One region of the Pseudomonas sp. LBUM1644 genome, then DNA from elsewhere that is predicted to be linked to it. Evidence: riboswitches for the same ligand, from Rfam matches in the RefSeq annotation. Region 1 holds a riboswitch; the other holds the start of a gene.
What was found. Region 1 has a riboswitch for cobalamin ahead of ACA052_RS16585 (CbtB domain-containing protein). Riboswitches for the same ligand answer to the same signal wherever they lie in the genome.
Positions count from the first base shown of each region.

Region 2: another riboswitch for cobalamin. It lies ahead of cobO (cob(I)yrinic acid a,c-diamide adenosyltransferase); the one in region 1 lies ahead of ACA052_RS16585 (CbtB domain-containing protein).

Region 1 is NZ_CP166812.1:3,676,122-3,691,449, reverse strand. Features, by position in the region: gene metH (methionine synthase) at 1-3,193, opposite strand, end outside; gene ACA052_RS16615 (fatty acid cis/trans isomerase) at 3,349-5,646, shown strand; gene ACA052_RS16610 (acyltransferase family protein) at 5,829-6,863, shown strand; gene nfuA (Fe-S biogenesis protein NfuA) at 6,921-7,505, shown strand; gene cobM (precorrin-4 C(11)-methyltransferase) at 7,655-8,401, opposite strand; gene ACA052_RS16595 (cobalamin biosynthesis protein) at 8,485-8,898, opposite strand; gene ACA052_RS16590 (CbtA family protein) at 8,895-9,599, opposite strand; gene ACA052_RS16585 (CbtB domain-containing protein) at 9,611-9,802, opposite strand; cobalamin riboswitch at 9,923-10,150, opposite strand; cobalamin riboswitch at 10,350-10,562, shown strand; gene cobW (cobalamin biosynthesis protein CobW) at 10,660-11,727, shown strand; gene cobN (cobaltochelatase subunit CobN) at 11,731-15,328, shown strand, end outside.
Region 2 is NZ_CP166812.1:4,526,581-4,541,908, reverse strand. Features, by position in the region: gene ACA052_RS20660 (DUF2066 domain-containing protein) at 1-325, shown strand, start outside; gene ACA052_RS20655 (AI-2E family transporter) at 364-1,437, shown strand; gene hda (DnaA regulatory inactivator Hda) at 1,668-2,372, shown strand; gene ACA052_RS20645 (C40 family peptidase) at 2,586-3,221, shown strand; gene ACA052_RS20640 (C40 family peptidase) at 3,385-3,921, shown strand; gene ACA052_RS20635 (O-methyltransferase) at 3,940-4,593, shown strand; gene ACA052_RS20630 (PQQ-dependent sugar dehydrogenase) at 4,856-6,169, opposite strand; gene ACA052_RS20625 (hypothetical protein) at 6,236-6,820, opposite strand; cobalamin riboswitch at 6,975-7,208, shown strand; gene cobO (cob(I)yrinic acid a,c-diamide adenosyltransferase) at 7,291-7,902, shown strand; gene ACA052_RS20615 (cobyrinic acid a,c-diamide synthase CobB) at 7,899-9,281, shown strand; gene bluB (5,6-dimethylbenzimidazole synthase) at 9,278-9,928, shown strand; gene cbiB (adenosylcobinamide-phosphate synthase CbiB) at 9,925-10,833, shown strand; gene cobD (threonine-phosphate decarboxylase CobD) at 10,826-11,818, shown strand; gene ACA052_RS20595 (cobyric acid synthase) at 11,815-13,266, shown strand; gene cobU (bifunctional adenosylcobinamide kinase/adenosylcobinamide-phosphate guanylyltransferase) at 13,418-13,939, shown strand; gene cobT (nicotinate-nucleotide--dimethylbenzimidazole phosphoribosyltransferase) at 13,936-14,991, shown strand; gene cobC (alpha-ribazole phosphatase family protein) at 14,988-15,328, shown strand, end outside.

The DNA.
Region 1 (15,328 bases):
AGCCGCCGACGTAGTCGGTCACTTCGCTGTCCTTCGGTGCCACGAAGTCGGCCAGGGAGAAGTTCGGCTTGCCGTCGGTCTTAATGGTCTGCTGGCGCAAGTGGTGCAGCTTGGCAATCGGCTTGCCGTCATCGCCGTAGACTTCGATGTCGTCGTCACGCACCTGGTTGGCCGGCCAGAAACCAAACACGGCGCGGGCGCTGATCAATTTCTCGTCGATCAACTTGGCGAGCATTTCCTGGGCGTCGGCGTACAGCGAGGTGGCGGCTTCACCGACCACTTCGTCCTGCAGGATGCGCGGGAACTTGCCAGCCAGGTCCCAGGAGATGAAGAACGGTGTCCAGTCGATGTACTCGGCCAGCACTTTCAGGTCGATGTTGTCCAGCACCTTGGCGCCGGTGAAGGTTGGTTTGACCGGCGTGTAGGTGCTCCAGTCAAACTGCGGTTTCTTGGCGACGGCCGCCGGGTAGCTCAGGCGCTCGGTGCGCGCGCTGCGATTGGCAGTACGCTCGCGGACTTCGATGTAGTCCAGGCGCGTCTTCTCAACGAACGCCGGCTTCAATTCCTTGGACAGCAACTGCGTCGCCACGCCCACGGCGCGGGAGGCGTCGGTGACGTAGATCACTGCGTCATTGCTGTACTTCGGCTCGATTTTCACCGCCGTGTGCGCTTTGGAGGTGGTCGCGCCACCGATCATCAACGGCAGGTGAAAGTCCTGGCGCTGCATCTCGCGAGCCACGTGGACCATTTCATCCAGCGACGGTGTGATCAGGCCGGAGAGGCCGATGATGTCGCACTTCTGCTCCTTGGCCACTTGCAGGATTTTCTCGGCCGGTACCATCACGCCGAGGTCGACGATGTCGTAGCCGTTACAGCCCAACACCACGCCGACGATGTTCTTGCCGATGTCGTGCACGTCACCTTTTACCGTCGCCATCAGGATCTTGCCCTTGGCTTCCGGCTTGTCGCCTTTTTCCAGCTCGATGAACGGAATCAAGTGAGCCACGGCCTGCTTCATCACGCGGGCGGATTTGACCACCTGCGGCAGGAACATTTTGCCGGCGCCGAACAGGTCGCCGACGATGTTCATGCCGGACATCAGCGGGCCTTCGATGACTTCGATTGGCCGGGCGAACGACTGGCGCGATTCTTCGGTGTCTTCAACGATGTGCGTGGTGATGCCTTTGACCAGTGCATGCTCCAGACGCTTGTTGACGGGCCAGCCGCGCCACTCTTCGGTCTCGGCTTCCTTGACGCTGCCGTCGCCCTTGTACTTGTCGGCAATGGCGAGGAGGGCGTCGGTGCCTTCCGGGGTACGGTTGAGCACCACGTCTTCGACCGCGTCGCGCAGTTCGGCCGGGATCTGGTCGTAGATCTCCAGCTGGCCGGCGTTGACGATGCCCATGGTCAGGCCGTTGCGGATCGCATACAACAGGAACACCGAGTGAATCGCCTCACGCACCGGGTTGTTGCCCCGGAACGAGAACGACACGTTGGACACGCCGCCCGAGGTCAGCGCATACGGCAGCTCGTCGCGGATGTAGGCGCAGGCGTTGATGAAGTCCACTGCGTAGTTGTTGTGTTCTTCGATGCCGGTGGCCACGGCGAAGATGTTCGGGTCGAAGATGATGTCTTCCGGCGGGAAGCCGACTTCGTTGACCAGAATGTCGTAGGAGCGTTTGCAGATTTCTTTTTTGCGCGCTTCGGTGTCGGCCTGGCCGGCTTCGTCGAAGGCCATCACCACGACTGCTGCGCCGTAGCGCTTGCACAGTTTGGCGTGATGAATGAACTGCTCGACGCCTTCCTTCATGCTGATCGAGTTGACGATGCCCTTGCCCTGGATGCACTTCAGGCCGGCTTCGATCACTTCCCACTTGGAGGAGTCGATCATGATCGGCACGCGGGAGATGTCCGGTTCACCGGCAATCAGATTGAGGAAGGTCACCATGGCCTTCTTCGAATCGAGCATCCCTTCGTCCATGTTGATGTCGATCACCTGGGCGCCGGCTTCGACCTGCTGCAGGGCGACTTCCAGGGCTTCGGTGTAGTTGTCTTCACGGATCAGGCGGGCAAACTTGGCGGAACCGGTGATGTTGGTGCGCTCGCCGACGTTGACGAACAGCGAACTGCGATCGATGGTGAACGGCTCCAGGCCCGACAGGCGGCACGCCTTTGGAATCTCCGGAATCTGGCGCGGCGCGTAACCGGCCACGGCGTTGGCGATGGCTTCGATGTGGCCCGGCGTGGTGCCGCAGCAACCGCCGACGATGTTTAGGAAGCCGCTTTGGGCGAACTCTTCGATTACCTTGGCGGTTTCCGACGGCAATTCATCGTATTCACCGAATTCGTTCGGCAGGCCGGCGTTCGGGTGCGCCGAAACGTGGGTGCCGGCCTTGTTCGACAGCTCTTCCAGGTAAGGGCGCAGTTCGCTGGCGCCGAGGGCGCAGTTCAGGCCAACCGAAATCGGCTTGGCGTGGGCCACGGAGTTCCAGAACGCTTCGGTGGTCTGGCCCGACAATGTGCGGCCGGAGGCGTCAGTAATGGTTCCGGAGATCATGATCGGCAGTTCGATGCCCAGTTCTTCGAACACCCCTTGCACGGCGAAGATCGCGGCTTTGGCGTTCAGGGTGTCGAAAATGGTTTCGATCAGGATCAGGTCGGCGCCACCTTCGATCAGGCCCTTGGTGGATTCGGTGTAGTTCTCCACCAGTTCATCGAACGTTACGTTGCGATAGCCAGGGTTGTTCACGTCTGGCGACAGCGAACAGGTGCGGCTGGTAGGGCCAAGCACGCCGGCGACGAAGCGCGGTTTGTCCGGGGTTTCCAGGGTCTTGGCGTCCGCGACCTTGCGTGCCAGGCGCGCACCTTCTACGTTTAACTCGTACGCCAGGGCCTGCATGCCGTAATCGGCGAGGGAAATCTGCGTGGCGTTGAAGGTGTTGGTTTCCAGAATGTCGGCGCCGGCATCCAGGTAGGCTTTCTCGATGCCACCAATGACATCCGGGCGCGTCAGCACCAACAGGTCGTTGTTGCCTTTCACATCGCTTGGCCAGTCGGCGAAGCGTTTGCCGCGGTAATCCTGCTCCTCGAGCTTGTAGCTCTGGATCATCGTGCCCATGCCGCCATCGAGAATCAGGATGCGCTCTTTGAGGGCGTGCTTGAGAGCTTGAAGGCGAATGCTGCGATCGGACATTGGGACTACTCGAAAAGACCATGACGAAGGGCCGGGATCATAGCAAACCTGTGCGGTTTTAGAGCATGTCTTGGTTTTGCATGAATATCGTTCATGTTGGCGCGGATGTCGGACCGGTAGAATCGCTGCGTTTTTCCAGGATCAGGACCAGGGACATGTCGTATCGCCTCATCACCAGCATTTTTTTGCTGCTATTAAGCATCGGTGCGGCTGCGCAAGGACCGACGAGTTCCCCTGGCATTTCCTATAGCCGCGACATCCAGCCGATCTTTACTGAAAAGTGCGTGGCCTGCCATGCGTGCAATGACGCTGCCTGTCAGCTCAATCTGGGCAGCGGCGAGGGGGCCGCGCGGGGTGCGACCAAAGTTCCGGTCTACGACGGCGAGCGCAGTGTTGCCGCTGCACCGACCCGGCTGTTTTACGACGCCTTCGGCAAGCACGCGTGGCAGCAAAAGGGTTTCTATCCGGTCATCGATAACCAGGGCAGCCAAGCGGCCTTGATGGCGCGGATGCTGGAGTTGGGCCACAAAACGCCGCTCACACCCAACGCCAAATTGCCGGAGGACATTGTCCTGGGCCTCAATCGGGAAAACATGTGCGCCATGCCGGCCGAATTCGATGGCTATGCCAGCGCGCATCCAAAGGAAGGCATGCCCCTGGCGGTCACCGGCCTGACTGAGCAGCAATACCAGACGCTGCAGCGCTGGCTGGCGTCTGGCGCGCCCATCGATGAGCAAGGCCTGTTGCCTTCCGCAAAAGAAGCGTTGCAGGTGGTGCAGTGGGAAAACCTGCTCAATTCGCCGGGCGCGCGGCAAAGCCTGGTGGGGCGCTGGTTGTTCGAGCATTGGTTCCTCGCCCATCTGTACTTCAAGGACGGCGAGCCGGGGCACTTCTTCCAGTGGGTGCGTTCGCGCACGCCGACCGGCCAGCCGATTGACCTGATCAACACCCGGCGGCCAAACGACGATCCGGGCACTCAGGTGTATTACCGTTTGTGGCCGGTGCAGGGCGTGATTGTGCAGAAGACTCACATCACCTATCCGCTCAGCGCGCCGAAAATGGCGCGGATCAAAAGCCTCTTCTATAACGGCAACTGGCAGGTCAACGCGTTGCCAGGGTACGGGCCGGAGCGCCGGGCGAATCCGTTCACCACGTTTGAAGCCATTCCGGCTCAAGCGCGCTACCAGTTCATGCTCGATAACGCCGAATACTTCGTGCGCACGTTTATTCGGGGCCCGGTTTGCCGGGGCCAGATCGCCACAGACGTGATCCGTGACAACTTCTGGGCGCTGTTCCAGGCACCGGAACACGACCTCTACATCATCGACCCGATCTATCGCGGCCAGGCCACCCCCTTGCTGGCCATGCCGGGACAGAACGACGACGTCGGCAGCGTCCTGAGCCTGTGGCACGACTATCGCGACAAACGCAACGAGTACGAGGCGCTGCGCCGAGACAGCTATGCCGATTCGCCGGCGCCGAGCTGGTCAACGTTGTGGGCCGGCAATGACAACGCGTTGCTGAGCGTTTTTCGGCATTTCGACAGTGCCTCGGTGAACAAAGGCCTGATCGGAGACGTGCCGCAAACGCTGTGGCTGTTCGATTTTCCGCTGCTCGAACGCACCTATTACCAGTTGGCGGTCAACTTCGATGTATTCGGCAACGTCTCTCACCAGGCACAGACGCGTCTGTATTTCGATCTGATCCGTAACGGTGCCGAGCAGAATTTCTTGCGCCTGATGCCGGCCGATTCCCGGGACGGTTACCTCGACGATTGGTACCAGAGCGGCGGCAAGTTCAAGATGTGGCTCGATTACGAGGCCATCGACGACGACAAGCCTACGGCGCTGAAACTCGACGAAAAAGACCCCAAGCGCGATTTCGCCCTGCAACTGCTGGCCCTTTACGGCGACCTCGACGCCAGGCCCGATCCGATCAACCGTTGCGACGGCGCATACTGCTCGCGGCCGAACATCGACCCGGACTTGCAGAGTGCCGAACAAGTCCTGAGTCGCCTGGTTTCGCGTCCGGCAGCGGGGCTCAAGGTGATTGATCAACTACCGGAAGCGACGATGCTGCGTATTGAAACCGCGAGCGGCAAGCGCGAGATCTACAGCCTGCTGCGCAACCGCGCACATAGTAACGTCGCGTTCATCCTCGGAGAATCGCTGCGCTATCAGCCGGGGCTCGACACCCTGACCCTTTTTCCGGGCGTGCTGAGTAGCTATCCGAACTTCATGTTCAACATTCCGGCCGATCAGGTGCCGGCATTCGTCGACGCCATGGAAAACGCCAAGGACGCCAACCGCTTCGATAAAATCGTCGAACGTTGGGGCATCCGCCGCAGCCATCCGCAGTTCTGGTTTTACTTCCATGACCTGAGCCAATACGTGCACGAGACGGACCCGATGGAAGAGGGCGTGCTGGACATGAACCGGTACGAGAATCTTTGATCGACCTTTGATGATGGGCTGGTGTCGGACCTATAAGCGCCGCCAATCCCTCAATGTAGGAGCGAGCTTGCTCGCGATGGTGTGTCAGATGACGCTTGCTTAGCTGATACTCCATCGCGAGCAAGCTCGCTCCTACAGGGGATCTGCGGTGATTTGCGGGTTTGCAACCGGGAGGTCTGCTCATGTTGATCTCAGTACAGGCACTGCGCGCCATCGCGGCCTGGGCGGTGGTTTGCCATCATTTCATGCAGATTTTCTTCGACTTCCGGGCCCGTGGCCCGATCGGTCAGATGTTCATCGACAAGGGCGCGGTGGGCGTCGACATCTTCTTCGTAATCAGCGGACTGGTGATTTTCCTGTCCACCGAGGGTAAATCACTGCCACCGGGGCGTTTCCTGCTGTATCGACTGTTCCGCATCGTCCCCGCTTACTGGCTGTACACGGTGTTGATGGCGCTGCTGGTGGTGTTCGCTCAGCCGGTGTTGCCGGATCAAACCGTCGATTGGTCGCATTTCCTGCTATCGCTGCTGTTTATTCCCACGCAAAACCCGGGGGGCTACGGGATATATCCGACGCTGAATGTCGGCTGGACCCTCAACTACGAAATGCTGTTCTACCTGCTGTTTGCCTGGGCGTTGCTGTTCCGCCTGCAAGTCAGGCTGCTGATCGTCGCGGCGCTGCTGTTCGCGGTGTGCCAGGCCTGGACGGGTTATGGCTGGGTCAGCGAGTTTTATCGCTCGAATATCGTCTATGAGTTCCTGCTGGGGATCACCATCGGCATGGTCTACCGCCGAGGCTGGATCAAACCGGGGTTATGGCTGCCGTTGCTGGGGATCGGCGGCGCGCTGATGGCGATTTACCTGCTGCCGCCGGCACCACGATTGCTGGCCTGGGGCTTGCCGAGCGCCGTCCTGGTCATGGCGTGCATCGCATTGGAGCGCCATTTCGTGAACAACCGGGTGTTTGAACTGCTCGGCAATTGTTCCTACTCGGTGTACCTGATGCATGTGTTGGTGCTGTCGACCGGTGGATTCGTCGCACAACGCTACGGCTTGAATCCCTACGTCATGTTCGCGGTTTGCGCGGCGACTATCGGTCTGGCGTCCTGGGCAAGTTACGAATGGGTGGAAAAGCGCAGCTATCGGTGGCTTAAAGGCTGGATTGACGGCGAAACGGCCGCTCAACCGGCGCCGGCTCTTTCCCGACAAAAATACTAGGACTTTGTGCGGCGCGATGATTGGCGTAAACTGCGCCCAAGCCTGCGAGGAGTTTCCATGACCGCTATTACCATCACCGACGCCGCCCACGATTATCTGGCTGATCTGCTCTCCAAGCAGAACACCCCAGGCATTGGCATCCGCGTCTTTATCACCCAGCCTGGCACCCAGTACGCCGAAACCTGCATTGCTTACTGCAAGCCGGGCGAAGAAAAACCTGAAGACACGGCATTGGGGCTGAAAAGCTTCACTGCCTACATCGATTCGTTCAGCGAAGCCTTTCTCGATGACGCAGTCGTTGACTACGCCACCGACCGCATGGGCGGTCAGTTGACCATCAAGGCGCCAAACGCCAAAGTCCCGATGGTCAACGCCGACAGCCCGGTCAACGAGCGCATCAACTACTACCTGCAAACCGAGATCAACCCGGGGCTCGCGAGCCACGGCGGTCAGGTCAGCCTGATCGATGTGGTCGAAGACGGTATCGCCGTGCTGAAGTTCGGCGGCGGTTGCCAGGGCTGCGGCCAGGCGGACGTCACCTTGCGTGAAGGCATCGAGCGCACCTTGCTCGAGCGTATTCCCGAGCTCAAGGGTGTTCGTGACGTGACCGACCACACGCAGAAAGAAAACGCCTACTACTAAGTAAGGTGTTCGCTGCAGAAACGAAAAAACGGCGCCCCGTGAGCGCCGTTTTTTTATGGGTGAAGCTTTAAAAGATCGCAGCCTTCGGCAGCTCCTACAGGAGAGCGCATCCCCATGTAGGAGCTGCCGAAGGCTGCGATCTTTTGATCTTAGGGGCGATACAAATGCGCATGCCCCGCACGGTACAACGATGAATCGCTGAACTGATCGCTCCCCAACACCCGACCCACCAAAATCAACGCCGTACGCCGAAACCCCTTGGCTTCGACCTTCCCGGCGATATCCGCCAGCGTTCCCGCCACCCAATCCTGATCCGGCCAGGTCGCACGGTGGATCACCGCAATCGGACAATCCGCGCCGTAATGCGGCAGCAATTCAGCCAATATTTTCTGCAGATGATTCACCCCGAGATGAATCGCCATGGTTGCCCCATGCTGCGCCAGGCTCCCCAACTCTTCACCGGCCGGCATCGCAGTCTTGTCGGCATAGCGAGTCAGAATCACGCTCTGAGACACGTCCGGCAAGGTCAGTTCCGCCCCCAACAGCGCGGCACACGCCGCCGTCGCTGTCACACCGGGAATGATTTCAAACGGAATATCGAGTTTACGTAAATAACGAATCTGCTCGCCAATGGCCCCATAAAGACTCGGATCACCGGAGTGCACCCGTGCCACGTCCTGTCCGTTCCCGTGGGCCGTCTTGATCAGCTCGATGATTTGTTCCAGATGCAATTCGGCGCTGTTGACCACCTGTTCGGCGCAATGACCGTCGAGCACGGCAGTGGGCACCAGAGAGCCGGCATAGATGATCACCGGGCAGCTGCGAATCAGCCGTTGGCCTTTGACGGTGATCAACTCCGGGTCGCCCGGACCTGCGCCAATGAAGTAGACGGTCATCGTCGGTTCCTGTGAGAAAAAAGGGCCTGGGCAGGCTTCAGATGAAGATTGCTCATGATCGAAGGTGGTGATTATCGGGGATTTTACGCAGCGCAGGCCAATGCCAGGGTCGCCTGGGCATATTTTTGCCGCGAAATGAGCAATTTCGCCGGTGCCTGTGTCAGTTGTTCCACGAGGGCGAGGGCGGCACTTTCTGCAACGCCGTAGCAACCGGTGCGCTCGAAAGCGATGTCCGAACGGTGGCTGAGTCGCGGTTCATAGTCGGTCAATTGCGCGCTGCTGAAGTACATCAAGGGCAGCTCGAGTTGTGCAGCGAGTTCGAGCAGGCCAGGTTCATCACGCTTCAGGTCGATGCTGGCCAGCGCCTTGATCTGGTGAAGTTCGATTTGATGCGCCTGTAACGCCTGCTCGAGTAGCGCGCGCAGCGTGCTGACGGGGCAGCCGCGCTGGCAGCCCAGGCCGACCACTAAGGTCGGCGCTGTGCTGGCATCCGTCATGCGTGGTATTGGCCATCGCTTTTGCGGCGGAACAACCAGGCGCTGATCAGGCCCAGGGCCAGCCAGAATCCCATGTTGGTCAGCTGCGAAGCGATTTTGAACTGGGCTTCCAGGGCTTCCGGCGCGAGCATCGAGTGCACTTCCGGTTGTGGCGCGCCGATCACGTGTGGAACCACCAGGATGGCGGCACCCAGCACTTTCATCAGCCAGTGACGGCTGAACACGATCAGTGCGATACCGACAGCCGTGGAGGCGGCAGTGCCGATCCACCAGATCTGCCGTTGCGCCAGATCGGCTGCGACCGTGCCCGGCAGTTCCGGTGGCAGGCCCAGCGTCGGCGCCAACACGAAGGTCGCGTAACCGGCCAGGCCCCAGAGCAGGCCCTGAGAAGTTTTGGTCGGAGCACGCAAGGTGTAGAGACCGGCGAGCATCAAAGCGAAGCCGACAGCGACCACCAGGTTACCGCCAGTGGTCGACAGCACGCGCTGCCAGCCGTCTTCCGGCTCCCAGGCTTCGGCATCGTGGGTGTGCCCGGCCAAGGCAGCGTCGGCGTGTTCGTGAACTTCAACGGCCGGTGCGGCCTTCTCGTAGGTTTCCGCCTGAAGAATCAGCGGCGCCACCCAGAAACTTTGCAGCAGGGTCAGCAACAGGGCGGCCAGCAGCCCGGTGAAACCTGCGGTTTGCGCAATACGCTTGATCATGTCAGCAGGTCTCAATGGCACGGGAACGCGGAGCTGTGTCGGGTATCGTGCGCGGCGTTGTGCACGGCTTCGATGTGCGAGAAACCGGCGAAATACACCAGGCACGCGCCAAGGATTGACGCACACACGGCGGCGGTCAGACGTTGAGTCAGGGTCGTGGTGGTGCTGGCGGTGCTGTGGTCGGTGCTGCTGATGATCGACATGGCGCTTCCCTCTGGTCTGTCAGCGGGTGAATAGAGCGCATGGAGGACCCCTGCGAATCGGGCACGCAGAGATTCAAACAGCGCCCGCCCACCGCGGGTTTGTTATTCAGTGAACGTAATCGTCACTTTGTGTTGCGGGCCGGTCTCCGGGCTCACGAGGGGCTTTGGCGTCAGCCGAAACCTGCAAGAATCACCTTCCCATGCCGAACTGCTGTCACAGTGGATTTGATTCTTCGCTCGCTTACCGTTGCGGGGGCAGCACCGGACTGACATGGCTTTGAGTAAAGCACATGATTCACCGGTTTCCCGTTTCACCCTGTGAAGGGCACCCGTAACAAGATGCGTAGGAGAGCATGGGCGGGGGTTGGGCGTCAATTGGCAAGGGTTCTCAACTGCATGCCGGAACCCCGACTGGTCCCCTGTAGGAGCTGCCGAAGGCTGCGATCTTTTGACTTTGTTTTTTAAAAACAAGATCAAAAGATCGCAGCCTTCGGCAGCTCCTACAGGAGTAGCGGCAGGTCACGATTGACCCGCCCTCACACCATGCGTAGCCTTGCGCTTTCGAGGTTCTTCGGCGATTGCCGAAGCTAAGAAGGGAACGCGGTCGATGCCGCGGCTGCCCCCGCAACTGTGAACGGTGATGTTCGCTGCCACGCCACTGCACGCTTCAGCCCTGAAGCCCGCGGGAAGGCGCAGCAAACGCCAGTCTAGCGACAGGCACACCGTCAGCCAGGAGACCTGCCTCGAAACGAATTCTCACTACAACCGGGCGGGGTGATCCGGTGGCGAAATCTTCCGCGCGTTCAATCGCTGCGGTCGTCGTCCCGTTTGCCCGCCACCTTGCCAAAGGGCATCCGATGAAAACACTGGCCAAACTCCCCGTCACCATCGTTACCGGCTTCCTCGGCTCGGGCAAAACCACCTTGCTGCGGCACATGCTCGACAACGCACAGGGCCGCCGCATTGCGGTGATCGTCAACGAGTTCGGCGAGCTGGGCATCGACGGTGAAATCCTCAAGCAATGCTCCATCGGCTGCACTGAAGAAGAAGCCAACGGCCGCGTCTACGAACTGGCCAACGGCTGCCTGTGCTGCACCGTCCAGGAAGAATTCTTCCCGGTGATGCGCGAGCTGGTGGCCCGGCGCGGTGACCTCGACCACATCCTCATCGAGACCTCGGGCCTGGCGCTGCCAAAGCCTCTGGTCCAGGCCTTCCAGTGGCCGGAAATCCGCAGTGCCTGCACCGTTGACGCGGTGATCACCGTGGTCGACAGCCCGGCCGTGGCGGCTGGCACGTTTGCCGCGTTCCCGGATCAGGTCGATGCCCAGCGCAAACTCGACCCGAACCTGGACCACGAATCGCCACTGCACGAACTGTTCGCCGACCAATTGGCCAGCGCCGACCTGGTGATCCTCAACAAGGCCGACCTGATCAGCCCTGAAGACCTGGCCCGTGTTCGCCTGGAAGTCGCCGAAGAACTGCCGCCAGCCGTGAAGGTTATCGAAGCCAGCAGCGGTCGGGTGCCACTGGACGTGCTGATCGGCCTCGGCGCCGGTTCCGAAGAACACATCGACAGCCGTCACAGCCACCACGACCATCACCACGATGGCGACGATCATGACGACCATGATCACGATGCCTTCGACTCCATTTCCATCGAGCTGCCGCAAGCCGACGAAAGCCTGCTGATGGACGCGCTGACCCAACTGGTGGTCAAGCACGGCATCCTGCGGGTCAAAGGCTTCGCCGCGATCCCGAACAAACCGATGCGTTTGCTGATCCAGGGTGTGGGCACGCGTTTCGACAAGCACTTCGACCGTCAGTGGGGCGCCGATGAAGCGCGCACCACACGGCTGGTGTTGATCGGCCAGGAGCTGGACGCCGCTCAACTCGAAGCGCAATTGCGCGCTGCGCTCAGCGTTTAACCCATGCACCTGCTCAGGACCCAGCCCGGCGGTTTCGTGTCGGATGACAACATCGCCGACCTGGGACAAACCCCCGCCGAGCTGGTGATTCTGTGCAGCGGCGATTCCAGCCTCGCGCTGCTCGCCGAAGCCGCGCAGCAACTGCCCGACGATTACCCGAGCGTGCGCCTGGCCAACCCGATGCAGGTGCAGAACCATGCCTCGGTCGATCTGTATGTCGACGAAGTGCTGCGCCACGCCAAGGTGATCCTGATCTCGCTGCACGGTGGCATCGCCTATTGGCGTTACGGCGTCGAGCGGCTGGTTGAGCTGTCCCAGCGGGGCGTGCAGCTGATTCTGGTACCCGGCGATGATCGCCCGGACCCGGAGCTCAGCGACTTGAGCACCGTGGTCGCTGAAGACCGGGATCGGCTCTGGCAGTTTCTGCGTCAGGGCGGTATGCGCAATGCTCTGGATTTCTTCCGTTGCCTGGCCAATCGTTGGCTGGATCGCGACTACGCCTGGGCCGAGCCGCAAACCCTGCCGCGCACCGCGATCTACCACCCGCACAAAAGCCCCGCTGAACTGAGCGATTGGCAAGCCGACTGGCAGGCCGGTCAACCGGTGGCGGCGGTGCTGTTTTATCGCTCGCATTTGCAGGCGGCGAACACTGCTTTCATCGATGTTTTTTGCCAGCGTTTGCAGGCGGCGGGATTGAACCCGCTGCCGATCGCGGTGGCCAGTTTGAAAGAGCCCGGCTGCCTGACGGTGGTCGAGGACCTGCTGGATGAAACCGAAGCCGGCGTGATTCTCAACACCACCGGCTTCGCCCAATCCAGCCCCGAAGCGCCGCACTTGCGGCCGTTCCGACGCAACATTCCGGTGATCCAGGCGATCTGCGCGCAGGACAACGAGCCCGGCTGGCGTGCCAGCGAACAAGGCCTCGGCCCGCGCGACCTGGCGATGCACATTGCGCTGCCGGAACTCGACGGGCGGATCATCAGCCGACCGATCAGCTTCAAGGATCTGGCGTGGCGCAGCGAGCGCAGCCAGTCCGACGTCGTGTGTTATCGGCCGCAACCGGAACGCATGGATTTTGTCGCTGAACTGGCGCGGCGCTGGATTGATCTGGCGCGAGTGCCGAATGCTGAAAAACGCATCGCGTTGATCCTCGCCAACTACCCGACTCGCGACGGTCGCATTGGTAATGGAGTTGGCCTCGACACCCCGGCCGCTGCGCTGAATATCCTGCGTGCACTTCATAAAGAAGGTTATCCGCTGCCGGCCGAGTTACCGGACAGCGGGACCGCGTTGATCCAGCAATTGCTTGGTGGTGTCAGCAACGATCTCGACACCCTCGACCAGCGTCCATGTCAGCAAAGTCTGGCGATGGACGACTATTTGCTGATGTTCAACGCCTTACCCGAAGCCAACCGTCAAGCCGTAATGGATCGCTGGGGGGCACCTGAAAGCGATCCGATGTTTCGTGGCGGCCGGATGATGATCGCCGGTCTGCGTTTTGGCCTGACCTTCGTCGGCATTCAACCGGCCCGCGGTTATCAGGTTGATCCGAGCGCGGTCTATCACGACCCGGACCTGGTGCCGCCACACGCCTATCTGGCGTTCTACTTCTGGCTGCGCAACACCTACGGCGCCCACGGCGTGATTCACGTCGGCAAGCACGGCAACCTCGAATGGCTGCCGGGCAAAGGCGTCGGGCTCTCGGAAAATTGCTGGCCGGACGCGCTGCTCGGGCCGCTGCCGAATATTTACCCCTTCATCGTCAACGACCCGGGCGAGGGTGCCCAGGCCAAGCGCCGCACCCAGGCAGTGATCATCGATCATTTGATGCCGCCGCTGACCCGCGCCGAAACCTACGGGCCGCTGCGCAACCTTGAGCTGTTGGCCGACGAATATTACGAAGCGCAACTGCTCGATCCTCGCCGCGCCCGCGAGTTGCAGCGCGACATCCTGCAACTGGTGCGCGATACGCACATCGACCGTGAACTGCAACTCGACGAGAAACTGGACAGCGACGCCGATGCGGCGATCTGGCTGCCGCGCCTGGACACGTACTTGTGCGATTTGAAGGAATCGCAGATCCGCGATGGCCTGCACATTTTCGGCGAATCGCCGACCGGGCGCTTGCGTATCGATACCTTGCTGGCGCTGCTGCGGATTCCCCGTGGCGACGGGCGTGGGGCGCAATCGAGTTTGCTGCGGGCGTTGGCCAAGGCGTTCGAATTGGGCTTCGATCCGCTGGATTGTGCGTTGGCCGAGCCATGGGCCGGACCTCGTCCAGCTGAATTGCAGCGCGTCGCTGATGAAGTCTGGCGCACCGCCGGTGACACCCGCGAACGCCTCGAGTTGTTCGCCGCACAATTGATCTCGCAGACACTGGATCAATCTCAAGCCACGCACGGACCCTGTGGGAGCGGGCTTGCTCGCGAAAGCGGAGTGTCAGTCGACGTTGATTTGTCTGACATACCGCTTTCGCGAGCAAGCCCGCTCCCACAGGGGGCAGGTTGGTCCGAAGTAGGCGCCATCATCGACAACCTGCGCGAAGTCGTCGCGCCACGCCTGGACGCCTGCGGCCCTGCGGAAATGCGCGGCCTGCTCGACGCCCTCAGCGGTCGTTTTGTCCCCGCCGGCCCCAGCGGTGCGCCAAGTCGCGGTCGCCTGGACGTGCTGCCCACCGGGCGCAACTTCTATTCGGTGGACGTGCGCAACCTGCCGACCACCACCGCGTGGCGCATAGGCTTCCAGTCGGCCAACCTGATTCTCGAACGACATTTGCAGGACCACGGCGATCACCTGCTTCAGCTTGGCCTGTCAGTCTGGGGCACCGCGACCATGCGCACCGGCGGCGATGACATCGCGCAAGCCATGGCGCTGATGGGCGTGCGTCCGGTCTGGGCGACGGGCAGTCAACGAGTCGATGACTTTGAAATCCTACCGCTGAGCCTGCTCGACCGACCGCGGGTGGACGTGACCTTGCGCGTGTCCGGGTTCTTCCGCGATGCGTTTGCCAACCTGATCCGTCTGTTCGATGCGGCGGTGCAAGCGGTTGCCGCGCTGGATGAACCGGATAATTTGAACCCGTTGGCCGCCAAAGTCCGCGCCGAGCGTGAAGCGCTGATGCAATCGGGATTGGATGAAGAGGCGGCGAGACGCCAGGCCGGCTGGCGCATTTTCGGGGCCAAACCCGGTGCGTACGGCGCGGGTGTGCAGGGCGCCATCGACGGTCGTCTGTGGCAAAGCCGCGACGACCTGGCCGAGGTTTACCTGAACTGGGGCGGCTACGCTTACGGCGGCTCCGACGAAGGCACCGCCGCCCGCGAACAGTTCGCCCAGCGCTTGAGCCAGGTGCAAGCGGTCCTGCAAAACCAGGACAATCGCGAGCATGACTTGCTCGACTCAAACGACTATTACCAGTTCCAGGGCGGCATGCTCGCTGCCGTGGAAAGCCTCAGCGGCGAAGCGGCAGCCAGTTACCATGGCGACCACAGCCAGCCGGACCTGCCAAGGATTCGAACCCTGAAGGAAGAGCTGAACCGGGTGATTCGTTCCCGAGCGGCTAACCCTAAGTGGATCGATGGCGTGAAGCGTCACGGCTATAAAG
Region 2 (15,328 bases), 850 kb from region 1:
GGCACCGCGATTTGTGGTCAAGGCGGGTGTTTCGGGCGAGCAGTTGCTGGAAGTGCAAGGCATGAACCTGGAGCACTACGCGGCGCTCGGGCGTTTGTTGGAACCGTTTGGTGCGCGCCTGCAAAGCGTCGATGGCGACCGCATTCTCTATCGGGTCAATGGCAGTGCCGAACAGTTGCGGGCGCAGTTGTCGCTGGCGAAATTGCAGGAGGTCCCGGCCGGTCAGGCACCGGCGCCAACGGCTCCGGTTCAGCCGGCCGAGGGTTCGGCACCGGTTGTAGCGCCAGCTCCGGCGCCTGTGCCGCAGTTGCGATTCCGTTGGTAAGGTTTTCTTTCTTTATATAGATGCATAGGGAGTTGTACATGGCCGATACGCGGCGTTGGTTCTGGTTGGGTGGGGTTGTCCTGCTCTGCGCGTTTGTCTGGCTGTTGCATCCAATCTTGACGCCGTTCCTGGTGGCGCTGCTGTTGGCCTATCTGTTCGATCCGCTGGTGGATCGGCTGGAAAAGGCCGGGTTATCGCGGACCTGGGGCGTGATCGCGGTGTTTGCACTGTTCGCGCTGATCTTCACGACATTGCTGCTGGTGTTGGTGCCGATGCTCGCCAGGCAGCTTTTTCGTCTGTACGAGTTGGCGCCGCAGATGCTCGACTGGTTGCAACACACCGCGTTGCCGTGGGCGCAATCGAAATTCGGGCTGTCGGATAATTTCTGGAAGTTCGACAAGTTGAAGGCTGCGATCAGTGAACACATGGGCCAGACCAGTGACATTGTCGGCGTGGTGCTTAGCCAGGCAACGGCTTCCGGGCTGGCATTGATCGGCTGGCTGGCGAATCTGGTGCTGATTCCGGTGGTGAGTTTCTACTTGCTACGGGATTGGGACGTCATGATGGCCAAGGTCCGCAGCCTGCTGCCCCGTGATCGCGAAGAGCGCGTGGTTTCCCTGGCGGGGGAATGCCATGAAGTGCTCGGGGCGTTTGTCCGCGGGCAGTTACTGGTGATGCTGGCGTTGGGTGTGATCTACGCGGCGGGCTTGATGCTGGTCGGATTGGAGTTGGGGCTGTTGATTGGCCTGATTGCCGGTCTGGCGGCGATCGTGCCCTACATGGGGTTTGTGATTGGCATTGGCGCGGCGTTGATTGCCGGCCTGTTTCAGTTTGGTGGCGACTTGTATCCCATGATCGGCATCGTCGCGGTGTTCATGATCGGCCAGGCGCTGGAAGGCATGGTGCTGACGCCATTGCTGGTGGGCGACCGGATCGGTCTACATCCTGTGGCGGTGATTTTTGCGATTCTGGCGGGCGGTGAACTGTTCGGGTTTACCGGCGTATTGCTGGCGCTGCCGGTGGCGGCGGTCATCATGGTGCTGGTGCGTCATGTGCATGATTTGTATAAAGATTCTGATATGTACAGTGGCGTCGACGAACCGGAACTGTAAGAACGGTCGATGACCCTTGGCGGGCAGCCTGGTTTGATGCCAGGTGAGCCCGCTTCCTTCGCGCAGCTGTCACATGCGCCGCCAAAGAAACTGTCATAAAACCAGTGCGTTAACGCAAACCTTTGATTTTGCTTGTGGTCTGTCGCATTGTGCGGGCAGCTTCACGGGTATAAACTTCGCAAACTTTACACAGAGGCCACTAACGGTTCCGTTGGAACTGTTCAGTCAGCATGAAACCGATTCAGCTGCCCCTAGGTGTGCGTCTGCGTGATGACGCTACCTTTATCAACTACTACCCAGGCGCCAATGCCGCAGCACTCGGCTATGTCGAGCGGCTATGCGAAGCCGACGCCGGCTGGACCGAAAGCCTGATTTATCTCTGGGGCAAGGACGGGGTAGGGCGTACCCACTTGTTGCAGGCCGCTTGCCTGCGCTTTGAACAGTTGGGGGAGCCGGCGGTGTACCTGCCGTTGGCCGAGTTGCTGGATCGCGGCACCGAAATTCTCGATAACCTCGAACAATACGAACTGGTCTGCCTGGATGATCTGCAGGCGGTAGCCGGGCGTGCGGATTGGGAAGAGGCGCTGTTCCATCTGTTCAATCGTTTACGTGATAGCGGTCGACGCCTTCTGATCGCTGCGTCGACCTCCCCGCGTGAATTGCCGGTGAAGCTGGCGGACCTGAAATCCCGTCTCACACTGGCACTGATCTTCCAGATGCGCCCGCTTTCCGACGAAGACAAATTACGTGCATTGCAACTGCGCGCGTCGCGTCGCGGCCTGCACCTGACCGATGAAGTCGGGCATTTTATCCTGACCCGTGGCACTCGCAGCATGAGCGCACTTTTCGAGCTGCTCGAGCGTCTCGATCAGGCCTCACTTCAAGCCCAGCGCAAGCTGACCATTCCGTTTCTAAAAGAGACGCTGGGCTGGTAAAACCCAAGCCCTACAGGGTTTTTGGCATATTTCAGGCGCCAAAAAATCCGCTTTCCTACAGGCTGTAGGCCGCGCAAGTGTCTAAATGGGGCTTTAGCGCTTAGATGTAAACGCGAAACCGGAAAGTCACATAAAGTTCGATTGAATTTGCAAATGAGGATGATAGCGGGCATAGTCTCGGCTTCTTTACAACTATCAGCCACGGTCGTGCCCATGCTAAATCGCTTTGCACCCCTCGTGCCTCTCGCACTTGTCACCCTGTTGTTCGGTTGCGCCGCTCACTCTCCAGTGTCCGAGCAGGCCCCTCAACAGCAGGTTAATAATTCTGTTACCGCCCAGTCTTCCGCTCTTTACCAGGAAGAACTGGCTACCGAAAAAGAACTGGCAGACTTCGCTGATGGCAAGTCCTACCAGCTTCCGGCTCTCGCTGACAGCATCCTCGAACGCGGCATGTCCCTGATCGGTACCCGTTACCGTTTCGGCGGCACCTCCGAAGCCGGCTTTGATTGCAGCGGCTTCATCGGTTACCTGTTCCGTGAAGAAGCCGGCATGAACCTGCCGCGCTCTACGCGTGAAATGATCAACGTCGACGCTCCGCTGGTTTCTCGCAGCAAGCTGGAACCTGGCGATTTGCTGTTTTTCGCCACCAATGGTCGTCGCGGTCGCGTCAGTCACGCCGGGATCTACCTGGGTGACAACCAGTTCATCCATTCCAGCAGCCGCCGTAGCGGTGGCGTCCGCATCGACAGCCTGGGCGATAGCTACTGGAATAAAACCTTCATCGAAGCCAAGCGCGCACTCGCGATGGCCCCGACTGCCGCCCCGGAAATCGTCACGGCGCGTAAGTAAGCGGACAGTTTGTAAGGTGAACTTAAAGTCTTACTTGAAGTTTGCCGCGTAGCCGCTAGAATCCAGATCTATTATTGATGGCAAACCGCCTGCGTCCTGCGCAGGCGGTTTTCTTTTCTGCGTCCCCGCAGAAAAAGCCGCAGCCAGATCAGGATGTTCTGCCATGACGAACTCGGCCCGCCTCGCAATCATGTTCTTCGCAGCGCTGCTCAGCGCCTGCGCCAGCCGCACACCGCCCCCTGCGCCGGTGGTTCGCGCTCCGATCGTTTTCAGCTCCGCCCAACCCTTTTCGCCCGAAGCGGAAGACGTGCTGTTTCGAGCGTTGGGCCTGGTGGGCACACCTTATCGCTGGGGCGGCAACACGCCGGATTCGGGCTTCGATTGCAGCGGATTGATCGGCTATGTTTACCGTGATGTCACGGGCATCTCTCTGCCACGTACCACGCGCGAGATGATCAGCATGCAGGCGGCCGATGTCGGCAAGGAAGGCCTGCAGACCGGCGACCTGATTTTCTTCGCCACCAATGGCGGCTCGCAGGTCAGCCACGCCGGTATCTATGTCGGCGAAGGTCGTTTCGTCCATGCGCCAGCCACTGGCGGCACGGTCAAGCTCGACAGCCTGTCCAAGGCGTATTGGCAGAAAGCCTACCTGAGCGCCAAGCGTGTCTTGCAGCCCGAGCACTTGGCGCGCAACCCGTAACAGCCAGAGGTTGTGGTCATGACCGCACGCACGCTCAATCTCGACGATTCCCTGTACCAATACCTGCTCGACGTCTCCCTGAGGGAGACGCCGCTGCTCAAGCGTTTGCGCGATGAAACCCAGGCGCTGCCCATGGCTCGCTGGCAGGTGGCGCCAGAGCAGGGGCAATTTCTCGCGTTATTGGTGAAGCTCACGGGGGCGAAGCGTTTGCTGGAAGTCGGTACCTTTACCGGTTACAGCGCCTTGTGCATGGCGGCGGCATTGCCGGATGACGGTTCACTGATCTGCTGTGATGTTCCCGGCGACTACAACGCCACCGCACGCCGTTACTGGCAGGCGGCGGGGCTTGCCGATCGAATTGATCTGCGCCTGGCGCCGGCGCTGGAGACGCTCAGCCAGTTGAATCAGCCAGGGCACTTTGATTTGATTTTCATTGATGCCGACAAGGCCAACTATCCCGCTTACCTGGAGCACGCCTTGCGTTTGCTGCGGGTTGGTGGTCTGGCGGTGTTCGATAACACGCTGTGGAGCGGGCGGGTGCTTGAGGAGAGTCCTGAAAGCGAGGACACCCGAGCCATCCAGGCACTCAATTGCGCGCTAAAGGATGACTCGCGTGTGGATCTATCGTTGCTGCCGTTAGGTGATGGACTGACACTTTGCCGTAAGCGATAAACGCCGATCCCCTCTACGAGCGAGCTTGCTCGCGAAGGCGTCATCCCATTCAGCATCAGCATTGACTGACCCACCGCTATCGCGAGCAGGCTCACTCCTAACGGGAGATTTTGGACGTACACAAATCCCAGGCTGCCAACAAAACCTGTGGGAGCGGGCTTGCTCGCGAAGGCGTCATCACATTCAACATCAGTGATGACTGACCCACCGCTTTCGCGAGCAAGCCCGCTCCCACATTGGATATGTGTAGGCAGTTGGAGATTTACTTAACCGCAGAAACCCGCCACACCTTGTTCCCCACATCATCCGCCACCAGCAGATCACCCTGCTGATCAATCACCACGCCCACCGGCCGGCCCATCGCATCGTCCTCGGCGTTGAGGAAGCCGGTAAGCACATCCACCGGCGGTCCGTTCGGTTTGCCGGCGCTGAACGGTACGAATATCACTTTGTAGCCGCTGTGCGGGTTGCGGTTCCATGAGCCGTGCTGGCCGATGAAGGCTCCTTCCCTGAATTGAGTGGGGAGGGTGTTGCCTTCAGCAAACGTCAGGCCCAGCGACGCAGTATGCGGGCCGACGGCATAGTCCGGGGCAATCGCCTTGGCTACCAGGTCAGGGTTTTGCGGGTCCACGCGGATGTCGACGTGCTGGCCGTAATAGCTGAACGGCCAGCCGTAGAACGCGCCGTCCTTGACCGAGGTGATGTAGTCGGGCACCAGGTCGCTGCCGATTTCGTCTCGCTCGTTAACCGCTGTCCACAATGCGCCACTGTGCGGTTCCCAGGCCATGCCGTTCGGGTTGCGCAGGCCGGAAGCGAAGATCCGGTGGTTGCCGGTGGCCCGGTCCACTTCCCAGATCGCTGCGCGACCTTCTTCCTTATCCAAACCGTTTTCGGCGACATTGCTGTTGGAACCCACCGTGACGTACAACTTACTGCCGTCCTTGCTGGCGATGACGTTTTTGGTCCAGTGGTGATTCAGCGTGCCGCCCGGCAAGTCGACCACTTTGACCGGTTGCGACTTGATCGTTGTATCGCCGCTTTCATAGTGGAAACGCAGCAAGCGGTCCGTGTCGGCCACGTACAGATCATTGCCGACCAGGGTCATGCCAAAAGGCGAGTTAAGGTTTTCCAGGAACACCGTGCGGGTTTCGGCGATGCCGTCATGGTCCGTGTCCCGCAGCAACGTGATGCGGTTCGGACTCGGTACGCCGGCACCGGCGCGGCCCATGACTTTTTTCATGACCCAGCCTTTAACACCTTTGCCGTCATCGGGTTTCGGCGGTGCGTTGGTTTCGGCTACCAATATGTCGCCATTGGGCAACACGTAGAGCCATCGCGGATGGTCGAGGCCTTCTGCAAAAGCCGCCACCTGAGTCCCTGTGGCGGCCGTGGGGGTTGCGCCGGCCGGCCAGCCGACCGCCGGGGCGATGTTCATGGTCGGCAACAAAGTTTTGTTGGGTTCTGGCAGTTTGGGCGACGGGCCGGTGCCGTCGGAAACTTGCAGGCTGGAGGTTTCACCACAGGCGGCGAGCCCTCCGGCGAGCGCGATGACGAGAACGAGCTGGGGCTTACGCATGCTGGTTTTCCCTATGAATGCCTTATCTATTCATAGAGGAGCTGAAAGGTTCGAAGGTTCAACAGGTCAGCCGCGGGCTTCCTTGAACAGCACGGCAATGCCCGGGTGATAGTTGCCTGCTTCATTGCGCAACTTGCGGTAGGCGTAGGGGAAATACCAGGCGACGGCGCAGCTGTGTTCCTTCTGCAGGTCGTCGACCATGTCCTGGAGTTCCTCCGGCTTTGCGCCATGCTGGGCTTTTTGCGGCGCGACAAACAGGCAACCGAGTTTCAGGTCGCTGGCATAGCTGATTTTCTTCGCGTCGCTGGTGATGTCGATCAGGGCCTGGGTCAGGTGAAGGCTGTTGACCTGCGGCCAGCGCTGCGTGACCTGAAGGTAAGCGCGTTCTTCCGCGGTGGCGATAAACAGGTCGGCGCGGCCATTGCGCTCGCCTTCTTCGGTCTGTTTGCGGGTCGGCGATTGTTGCAGCGTGACCATTTCCGCCATCCAGGCCGCTGCGGAAAGCAGCCCGAGGTTGGCTTTTTCATCGAACCAGTACGGGGTGTCGTTATCGCCGCGCACGGCGTTGTAACGGTCGATACAGTCAAACCAGCGTTCGAGCACCGGGCGTAGGAATTCCAGCTTCGGATTGCTGATGATCATGCCTTGCATGTTGCTCACCCTTGTTATTTTGATTGTAGGTTGTGGCTCTTTGATATCATTGCTGGCAGCGTGGCACAACAATGACGTCGGCCGATTGACCGGCGGCAGTATATCGTTCGCCAGCGTTCTGTCTTCAATTGACGCTCCACCCCCAACACTCTAACCTTCGCGGCTTGTTTCAGGTGCTCTGTGACCCTGGTCGACAGAGTGAAACAGGGAAGCCGGTGAGTGGGCTCATTTCACAATGACGAGCCACGATCCCGGCGCTGCCCCCGCAACGGTAAATGAGTGAAGACTGCGCCTTGAGCCACTGTGTCGATTGTCGGCATGGGAAGGCGCGCAGTCAGGCGTATCGCCGCTCATGAGCCCGGAGACCGGCCTGACTCATCCAGCGGCATCACGGTGGGCGATGCCAGGCTTTTTGCCGTCTATTCTTGTGCCTGCCCGCCGTTATTCCAGCCTCAACGGAGAGCTCCCCCATGACTGATACCCCCGATCGTGACGAACGCCATCTGGCGCGCATGCAGCGCAAAAAGGCCGTGATCGACGAACGCATCGCCAATTCCCCGAATGAATGCGGCCTGCTGCTGGTGCTGACCGGCAACGGCAAAGGCAAAAGTAGCTCGGCGTTTGGCATGCTCGCCCGGTCCATGGGCCACGGCATGCAGTGCGGCGTGGTGCAGTTCATCAAGGGGCGCAACAGCACCGGCGAAGAGTTGTTCTTTCGGCGCTTTCCGGAGCAGGTGCGTTTTCATGTGATGGGTGAGGGTTTTACCTGGGAAACCCAGGATCGCCAGCGTGATATCGCTGCCGCCGAAGCCGCGTGGGCCGTGTCGCAGCAATTGCTGCGCGATCCGTCGATCGGCCTGGTAGTGCTCGATGAATTGAACATCGCGCTCAAACACGGCTATCTCGACCTCGATATGGTGCTCAGCGATTTGCAGGCCCGTCCGCCGATGCAGCACGTTGTCGTCACGGGTCGCGGCGCCAAACCGGAAATGATCGAACTGGCGGATACCGTCACCGAAATGGACGTGATCAAGCACGCGTTCCAGGCCGGGATCAAAGCGCAAAAAGGCGTCGAACTGTGAATCAACCACGTCATTGCCCGGCGGTTCTCATAGCCGCGCCGGCCTCCGGCCAGGGCAAGACCACCGTCACTGCTGCGCTGGCCCGTTTGCATCGCAATCAGGGGCGCAAGGTCCGTGTGTTCAAATGTGGCCCGGACTTTCTCGACCCGATGATTCTCGAGCGCGCCAGCGGTGCGCCGGTCTATCAACTGGACATGTGGATGGTCGGCGAGCAGGAAAGTCGTCGGCTGTTGTGGGAAGCCGCCGGTGAGGCGGACCTGATCCTCATCGAAGGCGTCATGGGCCTCTTCGACGGTACGCCGTCCAGCGCTGACCTGGCGCGGCACTTCGGTGTGCCGGTGCTCGGTGTGATCGACGGCACCGCCATGGCCCAGACTTTTGGTGCGCTGGCATTGGGGCTTGCAAAGTATCAGCCGGACTTGCCGTTTGCCGGCGTGTTGGCCAACCGCGTCGGCACCTTGCGTCACGCACAATTGCTCGAAGGCAGTTTGACCGAAGGCTTGCGTTGGTACGGCGCGTTGTCGCGGGAAACCGGGATCGAATTGCCGAGCCGCCATCTCGGTCTGGTCCAGGCCAGTGAGTTGAACGATCTCGATGTGCGCCTCGATGCAGCAGCCGATGCCTTGGCCAGTAGCTGTGAAGTCGCGCTACCACCGGCAGTGGAATTTGCCGCCCCGGATGTGATCGCTGTCGAGCCTTTGCTGGCCGGTGTGCGGATTGCCGTGGCCCGTGACGAAGCGTTTGCCTTCACCTACGGCGCAAGCCTGGATTTGCTGCGAGCCATGGGCGCCGAGTTGCTGTTTTTCTCGCCGATCCGTGATGCGCAGTTGCCGGAGGCTGACAGCCTTTATCTTCCCGGTGGTTATCCGGAATTGCACCATGTGGCGCTGTCGCAGAACAGCTCGATGCTCGACGCTATTCGCGCTCACCATGGCGCAGGCAAACCGCTGCTGGCGGAGTGTGGCGGCATGTTGTACCTGCTCGATTCATTGACTGATGTCGAAGGCACTCGCGCTGAGTTGGTGGGTTTGCTGACGGGGGATGCGGTGATGCAAAAGCGCCTCGCCGCGTTGGCCTTGCAGGCGGTTGAGTTGCCGGAAGGCTCGTTGCGCGGGCACACCTATCACCATTCACTGACCAGCACCGAGCTTGAGCCGATTGCTCGAGGGTTGAGCCCGAATGGTGGGCGCGGGGCGGAGGCGGTTTATCGTCAGGGGCGGATGACGGCCTCTTATGTGCATTTTTATTTTCCGTCGAATCCATCGGCGATTGCCGCACTGTTTGCGCCTGACCTTGAGGCCGCCTTCGCGAGCAAGCCCGCTCCCACATTGGATCACCTAAACCCTGTGGGAGCGGGCTTGCTCGCGAAGAGGCCATGACCGACAACGCATTCTCCGAAGCCGAACGCGCAGCGGTTTACCGAGTCATCGCCGAACGCCGCGACATGCGTCACTTCAGCGGCGGCACGGTCGAACCCGAACTGCTGCGGCGCCTGCTCGAAGCCGCACATCAGGCCCCGAGCGTCGGCCTGATGCAGCCCTGGCGCTTCATTCGCATCAGTGACCGAGCCCTGCGCGGCAAGATCCAGTGGCTGGTGGAAGAGGAGCGTATTCGTACCGCCGAAGCCCTCGGCGAGCGCACCGACGAATTCATGAAGCTCAAGGTCGAGGGCATCAGCGACTGCGCCGAAGTGCTGGTCGCTGCGCTGATGGACGATCGCGAGCGACATGTCTTCGGCCGCCGCACCTTGCCGGAAATGGACATGGCCTCGCTGTCCTGCGCGATCCAGAACCTGTGGTTGGCGTCCCGCGCCGAAGGACTGGGCATGGGTTGGGTCTCGCTGTTCGAACCGCAAGCCCTGGCAGACCTGCTGGGTTTGCCAGCCGGCGCCAAACCGCTGGCCGTTCTCTGTTTGGGACCGGTCAAGGAATTCTATCCAGCGCCGATGCTGGTGCTCGAAGGCTGGGCAGAGGCGCGTCCGCTCAGCGAATTGTTGTATGAGAATTATTGGGGAGTGAGTCAATGAGTGTGGCGTTGTTGAGTGTCGCCGCGGTTGCGCTGGATGCGCTGCTGGGTGAACCCAAACGCTGGCATCCGCTGGTGGCGTTCGGCCGGTTTGCCGACCGCATCGAACAGCGTTTCAACAGCGGCGGTCGCGGCTGGCGCAGTCATGGCGTCACCGCTTGGGTGCTCGCCGTCCTGCCGCTGACGTTGCTGGCCACAGCACTTTCCTGGGCGCCCTATGTCGGCTGGATCGTCGAGATTCTCGCCCTTTATTGCGCCCTCGGCATGCGCAGTCTCGGCGAGCACGTCGAGCCGGTGGCCAAAGCCTTGCGCAGCGATGACCTGGAACAAGCGCGTAAGCGCGTGGGGTATCTGGTCAGCCGTCAGACCAGCGAACTGGATAAAACCGAAGTCGCCCGCGCGGCCACCGAATCGGTCCTGGAAAACGGCAGTGATGCAGTGTTTGCCGCGCTGTTCTGGTTTGCGGTGGCCGGCGCGCCCGGCGTGGTGCTCTACCGATTGAGCAATACGCTGGATGCGATGTGGGGCTATCGCAACGAACGTTTTGAACGTTTCGGCTGGGCCGCGGCAAAGATCGACGACGTCCTCAACTACATTCCGGCGCGCCTGGTGGCATTGACCTACGCGCTGCTGGGCAAAACCCGATTGGCACTCAAATGCTGGCGCAGCCAGGGCCCGACCTGGGACAGTCCGAATGCCGGTCCGGTGATGGCGGCCGGTGCCGGTGCACTCGGCGTGGAGTTGGGTGGGGCGGCGATTTATCACGGCGAACTGCACCAGCGTCCGTCTCTGGGCGAAGGCGTGCCGGCGGATGCCGACTCCATCGACCGTGGCTGGCAATTGGTCCAGCGCGGCGTATGGTTATGGCTGCTGATTCTCTGCGTGGGGGCAGAATTTTATGCTTGAGCACGGTGGTCGGTTACGTAAAGCGGCGCTCGAATACGGCATTGCCGAAGCCGATTGGCTCGACCTGTCCAGCGGCCTCGCGCCTTGGCCGTTTCCGGTGCCGGAGATTGCGTTGCGGGCCTGGGCGCGTTTGCCGGAAACCGATGACGGTCTGGAGCAGGCCGCTTGCGACTACTACGGTGCCGTGCAGGTGTTGCCAGTCGCCGGTTCGCAAATGGCCATCCAGTTGCTGCCGCGTTTGCGTCGGGCCGGCAAGGTCGGCGTAGTGTCGCCGTGTTATGCCGAACACGCCGAAGCCTGGCGACGCAATGGCTACATCGTGCGTGAAGTGCTGGAGCAGGAAGTCGACTTTTATCTCGACAGCCTCGACGTGCTGGTGGTGGTCAACCCGAACAACCCCACCGGCCTGAGCCTGCCCCCGAGTCGCTTGCTCGACTGGCACGCGCGGCTTGCCCAGCGCGGTGGCTGGCTGGTGGTGGACGAGGCGTTCATGGACAACACGCCAGCACTGAGCCTGGCACCTATTGCCAATCAGGTGGGTTTGATTGTGCTGCGTTCCTTCGGCAAATTTTTCGGCCTGGCCGGTGTGCGGCTAGGCTTTGTGCTGGCCGAGCGCAAGTTGCTCAAATTGCTGGCCGAACAAGTGGGGCCATGGGCGGTCAGCGGCCCGACCCGTGTGGTCGGCCAGGCGTGCCTGCTGGATACCGAAGGGCATGTCCGGCAACGGCAGCGCACCGCGCAGGCGAGTGAACGCCTGGCGCTGCTGCTTGAGCAGCACGGTTTCAAACCCCAGGGCGGTTGCGCGCTGTTTCAATGGCTGATAACCGACCGCGCCGAACATCTGCATGAGTTCATGGCCCGACGCGGCATCCTGCTGCGGTTGTTCACCCACAACACCAGCCTGCGTTTTGGCTTGCCCGGCGACGAAGCCGAATGGGCTCGCCTCGCACAAGCGTTCGATGCCTACGCCGGGGAAGCACAATGACTACGCTGATGGTGCAGGGCACGACGTCCGACGCCGGTAAAAGCACCTTGGTGACGGCGCTCTGCCGTTGGGTCACGCGCCAAGGCGTGCGTGTCGTGCCATTCAAGCCGCAAAACATGGCGCTCAACAGCGCGGTGACGGCGGACGGTGGCGAGATCGGTCGTGCGCAAGCGGTGCAGGCCCAGGCGGCCAATCTGCAACCGCACACCGACATGAACCCGGTACTGCTCAAACCCAACAGCGATACCGGCGCCCAGGTGATCATTCATGGGCGCGCCGTCACCACGATGAACGCTGTCGCCTACCACGACTACAAAGCCATCGCGATGCAAGCGGTACTGGCTTCCCATCAACGGTTGAGCGCAGCGTATCCGGTGGTGATGGTCGAAGGTGCCGGCTCGCCGGCCGAGATCAATCTGCGCGCCGGTGACATCGCCAACATGGGCTTCGCCGAAGCCGTCGATTGCCCGGTGTTGCTGATTGCCGACATCAATCGTGGCGGCGTCTTCGCGCATTTGGTGGGCACCCTGGAACTGTTGTCGCCGAGCGAGCAGGCGCGGGTCAAAGGTTTCATCATCAATCGCTTTCGCGGTGACATCGCCCTGCTGCAACCGGGCCTGGATTGGCTGGAAGCGCGCACCGGCAAACCGGTGATCGGCGTGCTGCCTTACGTGATGGATCTGCATCTGGAAGCGGAGGACGGCATCGACCAGCGTCAGACCGAAAAGGCTGCGCAAGTGCTGAAAGTGGTGGTGCCGGTTTTACCGCGGATCAGTAACCACACCGATTTCGATCCGCTGCGCCTGCACCCGCAAGTGGACCTGCAATTCATCGGCCCTGGTCAGTCGATTCCGCCCGCGGACCTGATGATTCTCCCCGGCTCGAAAAGCGTGCGCAGCGACCTCGCTTACCTGCGTGCCAGCGGCTGGGACAGCGCCATTGCCCGTCACCTGCGTTACGGTGGCAAAGTGTTGGGGATTTGCGGTGGCCTGCAAATGCTCGGTGAGCAGGTGCATGACCCGTTGGGCCTTGAAGGCGCGCCGGGTTCCAGTGCCGGCCTGGGGTTGCTGGCGTTCGAAACGCAGCTCGAAGAAGAGAAGCAATTGCGCAATGTGCGCGGGCATTTGGCGTTGGAAAACGCTGAAGTCAGCGGCTACGAAATTCACGCCGGCGTGACCACCGGGCCGGCGTTGGAAAACGCCGCCGTGCAGCTGGATGACGGTCGCTGCGACGGTGCGCAAAGTGTCGACGGGCAGATTTTCGGTACGTACTTGCATGGGTTGTTCGAGTCGCCGACCGCGTGCAGCGCGTTGTTGCGCTGGGCGGGTTTGCAGGCTGTGCAGGAAGTCGATTACCACGCGTTGCGCGAGCGTGATATCGAGCGGCTGGCGGATCTGGTGGAACAGCATCTGGATACGCGGCTGTTGCGTGAACTCTGCGGATTATGAGGTGACTGGTCCAGCCTCTTCGCGAGCAAGCCCGCTCCCACATTGGATTGGCGCCTAACACCAATCCTATGTTCACTGGAGACCCAATGTGGGGGCGGGCTTGCTCGCGAAGACGGAATTGGCGACACCCCACATTTGAAAGGAATGAACCATGCTGCAACTGATCCTCGGCGGCGCCCGCTCCGGCAAAAGTCGCCTGGCCGAAAAACTCGCGTCCGACAGCACGCTGGCCGTGACCTACATCGCCACCAGCCAACCCCTCGACGGTGAAATGAGCGAACGGGTGGCCCATCACCGCGCCCGTCGTCCGGCCGAATGGGCGTTGATCGAAGAGCCGCTGGAACTGGCCCGCGTGCTGCGCGAAAGCGCCAGCGAAGGGCGCTGCCTGCTGGTGGATTGCCTGACCCTGTGGTTGACCAACTTGCTAATGCTCGACGATCCCCAGCGGCTGACGGTCGAGCGCGATGCATTGCTCGATTGCCTGGCGTCGTTGCCGGGAGAAATCATTTTTGTCAGCAACGAGACCGGAATGGGTGTCGTGCCGCTGGGCGAATTGACTCGCCGCTATGTCGATGAAGCCGGTTGGCTGCATCAAGCTTTGGCCGAGCGCTGTCAGCGAGTCATCCTGACCGTCGCCGGCCTGCCCCTGACTTTGAAAGGAACTGCGTTATGACTCAATCCTGGTGGCTGAACCCGTGCAAGCCAGTCGATGCCCAAGCGGTCGAACAGGCGCAGGCCCGTCAACTGCAGTTGACCAAGCCGGCCGGTTCCCTCGGTCGACTGGAGTCGATGGCGGTGCAATTGGCGGGGTTGCAGGGGCGGGTCAAGCCGAGTCTGGATCAGCTGTGGATCGCGATTTTTGCCGGTGACCATGGCGTGGTCGCCGAAGGGGTGTCGGCGTTTCCACAGGAAGTCACCGGGCAGATGTTGCACAACTTCGTCAACGGCGGCGCGGCGATCAGCGTGTTAGCGCGACAGCTCGGAGCCTCCCTGGAAGTGGTGGACCTTGGTACGGTCACGCCGACGTTGAACCTGCCCGGCGTGCGCCACCTGAATATCGGCCCGGGCACGATGAATTTTGTGCAAGGCCCGGCGATGACGCCTGCCCAGGGCGAACGCGCCTTGCAGGCCGGTCGCGACAGCGTGCAGCGCGCTATCGCGGCGGGCGCGCAGTTGTTCATCGGGGGTGAGATGGGCATTGGCAACACCACGTCGGCCAGCGCGTTGGCGTGTGCTTTGCTCGATTGCCCGGTGGTGCATCTGGCCGGTCCGGGCACCGGGCTGGACGCGGCGGGGGTCAGTCATAAAGCCGAGGTCATCGAGCGCGCCTTAGCCTTGCACAGCGCTCAGCGCGGCGATGCGTTGCGCACCCTGTTCAACCTCGGCGGTTTTGAAATCGCCGCGCTGGTGGGCGCGTACCTGGCCTGTGCCCAGGAAGGTGTCGCGGCGCTGGTAGACGGTTTCATTTGCAGCGTCGCGGCGTTGGTGGCGGTGCGTTTGAACCCTGAATGCCGTCAGTGGCTGTTGTTCGGTCATTGCGGCGCGGAGCCGGGTCATCGCCATGTGCTGGAAACCCTGAACGCCGAACCGTTGCTGGATCTCGGCCTGCGTTTGGGTGAGGGCAGCGGCGCTGCGCTGGCCGTGCCGCTGCTGCGTCTGGCCTGCGACCTTCACGGGCAGATGGCAACCTTTGCCGAAGCCGCGGTGGCGGATCGCCCGGCATGACCTTGCGCCTGGATCTGTTACGCCACGGCGAAACCGAACTCGGCGGCGGCTTGCGTGGCAGCCTCGACGATGCGCTGACCGGCAAGGGGTGGGCGCAGATGCGTGCGGCGGTGATCGAGCAGGGACCTTGGGATCGCCTGGTCAGCTCGCCGTTGCAGCGTTGCGCGCGGTTCGCACAAGAACTCGGTGCGCAACTGGGGTTGCCGGTGCAGTTGGAGAAGGATTTGCAAGAGCTGCACTTCGGCGCGTGGGAAGGGCACAGTGCGGTCGCGTTGATGGAAACCGATGCCGAGGCATTGGGGTTGTTCTGGGCTGACCCCTATTCGTTTACGCCGCC